DNA from 2 places in the Blautia sp. HCP3S3_D9 genome. Region 1 is predicted to be linked to the other one. Evidence: riboswitches for the same ligand, from Rfam matches in the RefSeq annotation. Region 1 holds a riboswitch; the other holds the start of a gene.
What was found. A riboswitch is a leader RNA that binds a small molecule or an ion and turns the genes downstream of it on or off. The one in region 1 is predicted to bind tetrahydrofolate.
Positions count from the first base shown of each region.

Region 2: it holds a riboswitch for tetrahydrofolate, as region 1 does, so the genes downstream of both, folE (GTP cyclohydrolase I FolE) here and folE (GTP cyclohydrolase I FolE) in region 1, are expected to answer to the same signal.

Region 1 covers NZ_JBQHWS010000137.1:872-6,959, reverse strand. The annotation lists gene folP (dihydropteroate synthase) at 1-774, opposite strand, end outside; gene ACTNES_RS17650 (HD domain-containing protein) at 814-1,311, opposite strand; gene folE (GTP cyclohydrolase I FolE) at 1,308-1,865, opposite strand; THF riboswitch at 2,003-2,099, opposite strand; gene ACTNES_RS17640 (ATP-binding protein) at 2,165-3,148, opposite strand; gene ACTNES_RS17635 (DUF4869 domain-containing protein) at 3,154-3,612, opposite strand; gene ACTNES_RS17630 (hypothetical protein) at 3,850-4,263, opposite strand; gene ACTNES_RS17625 (Y-family DNA polymerase) at 4,279-5,808, opposite strand; gene ACTNES_RS17620 (VOC family protein) at 5,945-6,088, opposite strand, start outside.
Region 2 covers NZ_JBQHWS010000043.1:11,132-17,219, forward strand. The annotation lists gene ACTNES_RS10110 (ABC transporter ATP-binding protein) at 84-1,859, shown strand; gene ACTNES_RS10115 (ABC transporter ATP-binding protein) at 1,856-3,622, shown strand; THF riboswitch at 3,738-3,834, shown strand; gene folE (GTP cyclohydrolase I FolE) at 3,998-4,555, shown strand; gene ACTNES_RS10125 (HD domain-containing protein) at 4,552-5,034, shown strand; gene folP (dihydropteroate synthase) at 5,149-5,958, shown strand; gene folK (2-amino-4-hydroxy-6-hydroxymethyldihydropteridine diphosphokinase) at 6,073-6,088, shown strand, end outside.

The DNA.
Region 1 (6,088 bases):
CACACGCTTGTTTTCTTTAACATCGTGGACACGGACAAAAGAGCATCCCTTCATTACGCCAATTACACTGGTAGCCAAAGTCCCCTCCACGCGCTGATCTACAGGAAGATCCAGTGCCAGTCCGATCATGGATTTGCGGGATGTACCAAGGAGAACCGGAAATCCCAGATTCTGAAAAAGCTCCAGGTGATTCATTGCTTCCAGATTCATTTCAAATGTTTTTCCAAAACCAATTCCCGGGTCAAGCATGATTTTTTCATCTTTAATTCCAGCCTGTCTTGCAAGATTAACACATTCCTGTGTTTCAGCGAGCATATCAATGACAAAATTTTGATATTCTGTATTAGATTTGTTGTGCATCAGACAACAGGCCACATCATATTTTGCGATCACAGCTGCCATTTTCGGATCATATTTTAATCCCCAGATATCGTTAACCAGGTCAGCTCCTGCCTGGATAGAGCTTTCAGCAACGCTACTCTTAAAAGTATCTACAGAAACAGGAATGTCAAAATGCTTTTTGACCGCTTTAATAACAGGAAGAACTCTCTGCGCTTCCTCATCAGCACTGACAGGTGTATGGCCGGGACGTGTAGATTCGCCTCCGATATCAATAATATCTGCACCATCAGCAATCATCGCCTCTGTATGTTTCAGAGCTTCATCCATATGATTCCATTTGCCGCCGTCAGAAAAGGAATCAGGGGTAACATTTAGAATTCCCATTATGTAAGTATGATTCTTAGTATCAAAAAAACGGTTTCCAATTTTCATGAGCAGAGCCCATCCTTTCTTTTATGCTTATGAAGAAGATCAGTATTCAATTTTCATATTTTTTTTATCATCAGACCAATAGCATTCAGAAGCAGCGGAACATAAAAAACAATTTCTGGACTGCTTATCCGCTTTATAAAGAAGTGCTGCCAGCGTACTGCAGGAATCTCCTTTTCGGTGATGTCCAATGGAAGACAGAATCAGTTCTTTTTCCTGTTCTGTAAAGTGCAGATCTGACAGAATTTCCCTTGCGATTTCTACTCCTGCAATATCATGGGGAATGTTGTACTGATATTGCTGTGCACGTCCGATATCATGAAGAAGTGCTGCTGCATAGATAAGCTCTTTGGGCAACTCCAGATGTTTCTCCAGTGCATAAATGTACATCAACCGTGCAACATCCAGAAAATGTTCAGGCGTATGACGGCAGAAGATCCGTTCACTTTCAAGTTCCTGTATTTTTTTATAATGTTCCTGATAAACCGGATGCCTCCAAATCCGATTGACACGATCCATATCTGAAAAATTGTTATTCATCCTTTTACCATAGAAAGGAACATTTTCTGCAGTTCCTTATCTTCTGTAAACGCACCACGGGTTACAGTAGTGATCGTTTTGCTACCCGGTTTTTTTATTCCGCGCATGGTCATACAGGTATGTTCCGCTTCCAGCATTACCATAATTCCTTTTGGATCCAGAGTGCGCTCCAAAGCATCTGCAATCTGAACAGTAAGCCGTTCCTGAATCTGTGGTCTTCTGGAATAAACCTCTACTGTACGTGCCAGTTTGCTTAAACCGGTAACTTTGCCGTTGGGGATGTATGCAAGATGAGCTTTTCCATAAAAAGGCATCAGGTGATGCTCACACATGGAGTAAAAGGTGATGTCTTTTTCCAGTACGATTTCATTATTCTCTACAGGAAACTGCTTTAACAGGTGCTGGTCCGCTTCATGGCCAAGACCTCCGTAAATTTCTTCACACATGCGGGCAATCCTGTCAGGAGTATCGATCAGACCTTCCCGTGTGATATCTTCACCGATACCTTCCAGAAGCAGACGGACTGCCTGCTCAATTTTCACTTTGTCAACCATTAAAAAATAACCTCCTTTGTATTTTTTGAAATGGAGATTATCCTTTTGATCAAATCAAAAAAGGATATCTCCAATTGTGATAGAATGTATGTCAAAAACATTCCCTAACACAATATGAGATATCCTCTTATATTGTTTGCAACGGGTGCGGATAATATACCGTAAGACGCACTTTTCGTTTCAGTGACAACTCCCCATTCACCGAACACTTGACGCATAAAATCCTATTTTGCATATCATTCATTTCGGTATTCAGTATACCATGTAATACGACAATAGAAAAGGTTTTTTCTGACTTTTCAGAATGATTTTTCCCAGTCTACCAATTTCATGATTGTTTTTACCGCATTCACTATTCTTGGAGCAAAGTACGCCTTTGTAAGCCTTTTCTTCGAATATGCCCATATAAAATTCTTACTGGTACTTTCTATCAATAAATCTGTAAAATATCGTTCCCAACTGACATACTCTTTACTGTCTATATATTCTTCTGGATTCTGAAGTATTGTTTCTACTTTTACTTCCGGTATTTCCTTTGTTGAAAGTAACAACCACTCAAAAGATTCTGGTGCATAGAGTACAATGTTTCCCTGTGTTTTAATGCATTCACTGATATCTTTCATCTCTGAACCAAATGCAGCTCCATCTACGATGACCAAAATTGTACCCTCTTCATTCGGTCTCTGTTCCAACTGTCTGATGATATTTGACTTCCCACTAGCAGAAAAACAGTTCACACCCTTCTGTCTGGACATTTCTTTAAAAAATTCAAATCCCGAATTGGAATCCTCTGTTATTACAAGTTTCGGATTGATATTCTTTTCCTCTGATATTTCACCGTACAAATGATAAATCTCATTATATTTCTGTTTCGCATCATGAAATTTTCCAGATTTGCGAAATCCATATATTTCACTTACACTATATGGCAATGCCGGAAGCTTTTCTCTTGTAGCCAGTACAAAGTAATTATCAGATCCCTGCACAAGCTGTGCAAACTTCTTTGAAACCAGGAAACGATTTCCTTCATCAATAAAAATAATGCTTCCTGTTGTTTCTTCTATCTTTCTTTCCCAATCCTCACTATCAATCACTTTACAGGGGCAGTCACAGGAAAGAAATACACCGCTGTCCGCACCATATCTTCCATAATCATGTATAAGATCAATTAAAACAGTCTTACCTGATCCACTGTCACCAGTAATGATTGTAATATTCCTATGAATTACAAAATCATATTTCACTTTTCTGGATTCTACAATGATTCTATGTGAACCTTTCATAATCACTACTCCTGTTTCATTTCATTTAAATACTTATTTGCTATAGGAACAAGTTCCTTCATTGAATGGACCGTTTCTCCTCCATTTTGGACTTTTATCTCAAATTTTGTGTCTTTTCCAAAACTCATCATATGCCTGAGATTAATGGTAACATCTTTAATCCTGCCTATTTCCAATATCCATTTTGCACAGTTATCGCCACAGGTCGAGGCATTGAAAATCCGATCCGGTTCATTTAAAATCAGCAACAATGTCTTCACTCCTCCTGACAGTCTTTCAGGAGGAATCTGTCCCAACACTGGACTATTAATGCATTCACCACTCAATACTTCTGAATCATCAATATCTTTAATCATCTTTTTCGCCAGTTCTGCATCAAGCCATTCTGGTTCATAACTGTTTTTAAAATAAACATTTGTATTATAAATACTGTTTTTCACATCTCCATAAATAATGTTCAACATTTATAAAAGCCTCCTCTCAAAATACAATTCTTCTTATAACATGGTTTCGTTCCGCCAAAGAATTTCTGTCTGATTTCTTCAACCTTGTGTCCTCTACTGCCAGAACTATAGCAATCCTCTAAAATAATGCATCTTAATCCAGCCCATCAGAGTGTGAAATCCTGCGTCAATATAGCAGAAACTTAATTTTCGCTGTACTAGTGAAACATTCTATATTCTTTGTATCTGTTTTTACATTTACCACTCTTCACATTTAATATCGCTTATCTGTTCAATTGGAATGACCGTTTGATCTGTCATGATCATGGTATGCTCATATTCGTCTACCTTTTTTACAATACCAGAGTACGTAACATAGGATCCGCCGGCTTTTTTTGCATCGGGAATAAAATAAGTTATCGATACATTCTGTTCTATACCGATATTATTTCTGATTATATTGATTTTTTCATTCAGCTGAGCAATCACTTCCTCACTCAGTTCCAATCTTTCATCAGTTAATCTTGCTGTTTCTTTTATCGCAGCATCATGCCCGGGCAGAGCCGCAAAAGGAGCAAATTGCGCTGCCCGATCCCGAAGAGGCATTTGCGGATGATTCTTAGAGACCGGATGCGGTAAATTGATGATATCGTCATAAGAATTATTTTTCATCCTCTTCCAACTCCTTTATGCCTTATGTCCGCCAATTTGTTCATTTCTGTCCTTGGCGGTTGCACCTTCCTGAAGATTCATTCCCTTCAGTACAGCGTTTTTTCCAAATTTCTTCTTGATACTGAGCATTGCCTCCTGCATACGTTTCTCACGATCCAGCGCAGCCTCTTCCTCTTCCTGCTTTTTCCTTTGTGCCTCATAATCCGTAAAAAGATTCAACTGCTCATACAATTCTTCTCTCTCTACAGAGCTTTCATCCACAAGCCTGTTCGCTGTGATATTGATTCTTCTGATAAGCAGATTTCTGTCAACGATCCTGTCATATAGCTTTATTACTGCATCCATTATCATTTTTGTTGAGGAAGTCTGCCGTTTCAGATTGGTCGTTCCATGTGCGTGTTTCGGAATTCTTCTTCCATAACGGTCGATCGTAACCTCACCATGATATTTCTTTTTCCTGTCGGTATTATTCAAATTCTCAATATCATAACCAACCGTCAACACAATCTGGTCTGTTACAAGCTTCTTATCCACCAAATCCAAAACCATCTGATCCGTCATCTCTTTGACGACTAATTTTGCTTTTTCAAAGTCATAAGGACAATGAAGTACCTGCCCGGAACAAACACTGTTCGTTTCCGGTTTGTAAGCCTTGACCATTTTCATGGTACAGGATTCATACCCCCAGGCATGGTCGATCAGCAGCTCCGCATTAACACCAAACAGCCTATATAACAGTTCTTCATTATATAACTCATTTGCTTTACCAATGGAACATCTGGCAATATCGCCCATTGTATAAATCCCGTATTCTTCCAGCTTCTTTGCATATCCCTTTCCGACTCTCCAGAAATCAGTAAGAGGTCTATGGCTCCAGAGTTTCCTTCGGTATGACATTTCATCCAGTTCTGCAATTCGTACACCATCTTTATCTGCTTTAATATGCTTCGCCACGATATCCATCGCAATCTTACACAGATACATATTTGTTCCGATTCCAGCAGTTGCCGTTATACCTGTCGTTTTCAGCACATCCTGTATCATGGTCATCGCCAGTTCTCTTGGTGTCATATTATAGGTATGCAGATAATCCGTTACATCCATAAATACTTCGTCGATCGAATAAGGGAAAATATCTTCCGGCGCAATATATTTCAGATAAATGCTGTAAATTCTGGTGCTGTATTCCAGATAGAGAGCCATCCGGGGAGGAGCAACAATATAATCAATCTCCAGTGCAGGATTGATATTTAATTCTGTACTGTCATCAGAAGAACCAATAAATGTTCTGTTCGGTGCTTTCCACCTGCGGGCACTATTGGCTTCTTTTACTTTTTGAACAACCTCAAATAAACGAGCCCTTCCGGGTATCCCATAACACTTTAATGCTGGAGATACCGCAAGACAGATCGTTTTTTCTGTTCTGCTTTTATCCGCAACCACAAGATTAGTCGTCAAAGGATCTCTATTTCGTTCTTTACATTCTACAGATGCGTAGAATGACTTAAGATCAATTGCAATATAGGTTCTTTCCTTTTCCGTCATTCTGCACCTCCCAATTCTCCTGTGTTCCGTTTCTAATTCTTATTTATCTTGACCGGAAAACTTTCTCATCGCAACAATCCGTTCAAGAATTTTCTATCTGAATTTTTCAACATCATTCATCTGCATATCTTCTCCCTCAATTACACATAAACGGAGTGCGAATTTCGATAAGATTACCACTCGGATCATACAACCTTACAAGTTTCTGCCCACCTGCAATTTCTGTCAGTTCCGTGGCATATCGGACAAAATATTTACCAGATTCATATTTCGCAAGCAA
Region 2 (6,088 bases), on a different contig from region 1:
TACACTTTTGGTTGTATTATTTTTCAGAAAAAAGAAGTAATATAATATAGGAAAGATTTTTTAGGAAGGGAAGGAATTTAAAAATGCGTTCATTAGCAGTTTATTTAAAAAACTACAAAAAAGAAAGCATTCTGGCGCCATTTTTTAAATTTCTGGAAGTTGTATTCGACCTGATCGTGCCGATCATCATCGCACAAATCATCGACGTCGGTATCGCAAACCACGACAACGGATATATCATCCAGAGATTTTTTATTCTTATTTTAATGGCAGCCTTCGGTCTTACCTGCAGCATCACGGCTCAGTTCTTCGCAGCCAAAGCCAGCGTAGGATTTGCCACCAAATTAAGACAGGCAGTTTATGATCATGTTCAGCGTCTGTCCTTTACAGAACTTGATACTCTCGGAACAGACACACTGATCACCAGACTTACCGATGATATCAACCAGGTTCAGAATGGTCTGAATATGGGACTTCGTCTTCTTCTTCGAAGCCCGTTCATCGTACTGGGATCCATGGTCATGGCGTTCACTATCGACTTCAAATGCGCACTGGTCTTCGCTGTTGCTATTCCATTTCTGTTTCTGGTTGTCTTTGTCATCATGTTTCTCAGTATCCCGCTGTTCAAGAAAGTACAGGGAAAACTGGACGCTGTTACATGTCTGACAAGACAGAACCTGACAGGTGTGCGTGTGATCCGTGCATTCTGCCGTGAGAAAGAAGCAGTTCAGGAATTTGACACCCGTAATGACGAACTGACAAAGATAAACCTCTTTGTCGGAAGACTTTCTGCTTTGTTAAATCCTGTTACTTATGTACTGATCAACATCGCAACGGTTATCCTGATCCAGAAAGCCGGCGTTGAAGTAAACTTAGGCAGCATGCAGCAGGGACAGGTTGTTGCCCTGTACAACTACATGGCTCAGATGATCGTCGAACTGATCAAACTTGCATCCCTGATCATCACCTTAAACAAATCCGCAGCATGTGCAGGACGTGTGACAGATATCCTGAAAGTAAAATCTACCATGGATTATCCAACAGCTACTTCTGCTTCCGCTGCTTCTTCTGATGATGCAGTTGTATTTGATGATGTCACTTTCGAATACAGCGGAGCCGGAGCGCCAAGCCTTTCACATATCAGCTTCTCTGTTAAGAAAGGTCAGACAGTTGGTATCATCGGCGGTACAGGAAGCGGTAAAACCACTCTGGTCAATCTGATCTCCAGATTCTACGACGCAACCAAAGGAACTGTACTTCTGGATGGTCAGAATATCGAGAATTACGAAAGAAATGACCTCCGTTCCAGAATCGGTGTTGTCCCGCAGAAAGCGGCCCTCTTCAAAGGCACGATCCGTGACAATATGAAGTGGGGACGTGAAGATGCCACTGACGAAGATCTGTGGCAGGCACTTACTACCGCTCAGGGAAAAGAAGTCGTAGAAGGTAAACCAGGTCAGCTTGATTTCGAGTTGGAACAGAACGGCAAGAATCTCTCCGGTGGTCAGAAACAGCGACTTACCATTGCCCGTGCTTTGGTAAAGAAACCAGAGATTCTGATCCTGGATGACAGTGCCAGCGCTCTCGACTTCGCAACAGACGCAGCACTGCGTAAGTCTCTCAACAGACTTGACTGGAATGTAACTACTTTTCTGGTATCCCAGAGATCTTCCAGTATCCAGCAGGCAGATCTGATCCTTGTTCTCGACAATGGAAATCTGGCAGGCAAAGGTACTCACGCTGAGTTACTACAGACCTGTGAAACATACCGCGAGATCTATTTCTCTCAGTTTCCTGAAGAGAGGGCAAAATATGCCTCTGCACCTGCAGGTGGTATGATGACGGAGGTGACAGTATGAGCCAAGTAACAGCAAAAAATACATCAAAGGGAAAAAGCTCTGAGACCTTTTTCAAAGTACTGCGCTTCATCGGAAGATACCGTTTCCTGCTGATCCTCAGTATCGCACTGGCAGCAGTTTCTGTGGTTTTGCAGTTATATGTCCCAATCCTGTTCGGTAATGCCATTGATCAGATTGTTGCCGAACATCAGGTTAATTTCGAAATGATGTGGTATTATCTGTCACGTATCCTGGTAATGGTTATTCTTTCTTCTGTTGCCACATGGCTGATGAATGCCATCAACAACCGTATGACCTACCAGACAGTAAAAGATATCCGTGCAAAAGCAATCCGCCATATTCAGAAGCTTCCGCTCTCTTACCTTGACGGACACAGCACCGGTGATATCATCAGCCGTGTAATTGCAGATGCAGATATTCTTTCAGATGGTCTGCTGCTTGGATTTACTCAGCTGTTCTCAGGAATCGTAACCATCATCGGAACACTGATCTTCATGTTTTCCAAGAACTTCTGGATCACACTGATGGTCATTGTCCTGACACCATTAAGCTTCCTGGTAGCAAAATTTATTTCCTCACATACCTTCCAGATGTTCCGGAAACAGAGTGAAGCCCGTGGACGCCAGACAGCTCTTATCGAGGAAATGATCGGAAACCAGAAAGTTGTTCAGGCTTTTGGATATGAAGATAAATCTTCTGAGCGTTTCGCAAAACTTAATGAAGAATTACAGGACTGCAGTCAAAAAGCAGTTTTCTACAGCAGTCTTACCAACCCTTCCACACGTTTTGTAAACAATGTAATTTATGCATGTGTAGCACTTGTAGGTGCTTTTATCATTCCGGGAGGCAGACTGACAGTCGGCGGTCTTTCCGTACTTCTCTCCTATGCCAATCAGTATATGAAGCCATTCAATGATATCAGTTCTGTTGTCACAGAGCTTCAGAACGCACTTGCATGCGCAGGCAGAATCTTTGATCTGCTTGAAGAAGAACCGGAAGTTGCAGAAGCTTCTAACACACTGGAAAATGTAAAAGGTGAAGTGGATATCAAGAATGTATGCTTCCATTATGATGAGTCAAAAAAACTGATCGAGGACTTCAATCTTCATGTAAAACCTGGTATGCGTGTTGCTATCGTAGGGCCCACCGGATGCGGTAAATCAACCTTTATCAACCTTCTGATGAGATTCTATGATGTAAATGCCGGTTCTATTTCCGTTGACGGTAAACCAATTAAAGACATTACCCGTCATTCTCTGAGAAGCAGCTATGGTATGGTGCTTCAGGAAACATGGATCAAAAACGGAACCGTCCGTGACAATATCTCTATTGGAAAACCGGACGCTACAGATACTGAGATCATCGAAGCAGCCAAGCTTACCCATAGCTGGGAATTTATCCAGCGTCTTCCTAAAGGACTGGATACCATGCTTAACGAGGACAGCTTAAGTCAAGGACAGAAACAGCTTCTGTGTATCACACGAGTTATGCTCTGCCTGCCTCCGATGCTGATTCTGGATGAGGCTACTTCCAGTATTGATACCAGAACAGAATTACAGATTCAGGAAGCATTTGAACGAATGATGGAGGGAAGAACAAGCTTTATCGTTGCTCACCGTCTCTCCACGATCCGCAATTCAGATCTGATCCTTGTTATGAAAGACGGAAGTATTATTGAACAGGGTACACATGATGAACTGATCGCGAAGGGCGGCTTTTATCATACTCTGTATAACAGCCAGTTTGCTAAGGTTTCTGAATAATCGCCCTTCAGCAACAAGTTCTTTTCATTACCAGTTGAAATAAATTTCCAATAATGTCAAAAAAATCTTTTCTATTACTGTATGACATGATATACTGGTGTTGAAATGAATGATATGCAAAATAGGATTTTATGCGTCAAGTGTTCGGTGAATGGGGAGTTGTCACTGAAACGAAAAGTACGTCTTACGGTATATTATCCGCACCCGTTGCAAACAATATAAGAGGATATCTCATATTGTGTTAGGGAATGTTTTCGACATACATTCTATCACAATTGGAGATATCCTTTTTTGTGTATCAAACCTGAAGTGCACGCCCAAAAACTGATTAAAAGGATAATCTCCATTCTACAAATACAAAGGAGGTTATTTTTAATGGTTGACAAACAAAAAATCGAGCAGGCAGTCCGTCTGCTTCTGGAGGGAATCGGTGAAGATATCACACGGGAAGGGCTGGTCGATACTCCCGACAGAATTGCCCGTATGTGTGAAGAAATTTACGGAGGTCTCGGTCAGGAGGCAGACCAGCATTTATTAAAACAATTTCCAGGGGAAAATAATGAAATCGTACTGGAAAAAGACATTACTTTTTACTCTATGTGCGAGCATCACCTGATGCCTTTTTATGGAAAAGCTCATCTCGCCTACATCCCTGACGGCAAAGTTACCGGTTTAAGCAAACTGGCACGTACCGTAGAAGTTTATGCCAGAAGACCGCAGATTCAGGAGCGCCTTACCGTCCAGATCGCAGATGCTCTGGAACGCGCCCTGAATCCAAAGGGAATCATGGTAATGCTGGAGGCAGAACACACCTGTATGACCATGCGCGGAATCAAAAAGCCTGGAAGTAAAACGATCACTACCGTAACCCGCGGCGCATTTAAGGAAGATAAGGAACTGCAGAAAATGTTCCTTTCCATGGTAAAAGAATGAATACCGATTTCTTAGATATGGATCGTATCAATCAAATCTGGCAGCATCCTGTTTATCAGGAACATTATAAAAAAATACAGGAACTTGAGAATGACCGCATTTTCTGCCGTCATACTCCGGAACATTTTCTGGATGTTGCACGGTTAATGTATATTTATGCGCTGGAAGAACATATGGATCTGTCCAGAGAACTGATCTATGCCACAGCTCTTCTTCACGATATCGGACGTGCAGAACAGTATCTGCATGATATTCCCCATGATATTGCAGGTACGGAAATCGCACGGGAAATTCTGGCAGACCTGAATTTTACAGAGCAGGAAAAAGAACAGATCCTGTCTTCCATCGGTCATCACAGAAAAGGAGATTCCTGCAATACGCTTGCAGTACTCCTTTATAAAGCAGACAAAAAATCCAGAAACTGTTTTTTATGTTCCGCTGTTTCTGAATGCTACTGGTCCAGCGAAAAAAAAATATGAAAATTGAATACTAGAGCGTGTTTGAAAAATCATTCCCACAAATTGTGACGCACATCTTGTTCAAACATGCTTTAATCCTCTACATAACCATAAAAGAAAGGATGGTCCCTGCTCATGAAAATTGGAAACCGTTTATTTGATACTCAAAATCAAACTTACATAATGGGAATTTTAAATATTACTCCTGACTCCTTCTCGGACGGCGGCAAATGGAATCACATGGATGAAGCTCTGAAACATACAGAAGCAATGATCGCTGATGGAGCAGATATTATTGATATCGGCGGCGAATCCACGCGTCCTGGCCATACACCGGTCAGTGCCGACGAAGAAGCTCAGAGAGTCCTGCCGGTTATCGAGGCTGTCAGACAACGTTTCGACATTCCTATTTCTGTAGATACTTTTAAAAGCAGTGTTGCTGAAAGTTCCATCCAGGCAGGTGCTGATCTGGTCAACGATATCTGGGGATTAAAATATGATCCGCAAATGGCATCCGTAATCGCTAAATATGACGTTGCCTGTTGCCTGATGCACAACAAATCCAACACAGAATATCAGAACTTTCTTATAGACATGCTCTCAGAAACCCAGGAGTGTGTCAATCTTGCAAGACAGGCCGGTATTAAAGATGAAAAGATCATGCTTGATCCAGGTGTTGGTTTTGGAAAAACATTTGAAATGAATCTGCAAACTATGAACCATCTTGAACTTTTTCAGAATCTGGGATTCCCGGTTCTCCTCGGCACCTCACGCAAATCCATGATCGGACTGGCACTGGATCTGCCTGTTGACCAGCGCGTGGAAGGAACTCTGGCCACCAGCGTGATCGGCGTAATGAAGGGATGCTCTTTTGTCCGTGTTCATGATGTCAAGGAAAACAAACGTGTCATTCAGATGACAGAAGCAATCTTGGGACGCAGATAATTACTGATCACGGTGCACGAAGTGAACAATAACATTTACTGACCTATCACACTTCCATAAAATATTGCAATTAAGACAGTAAATATAAATAACTTACAGAAAGGACTTGCTGTTATGGATGAAACCAGAT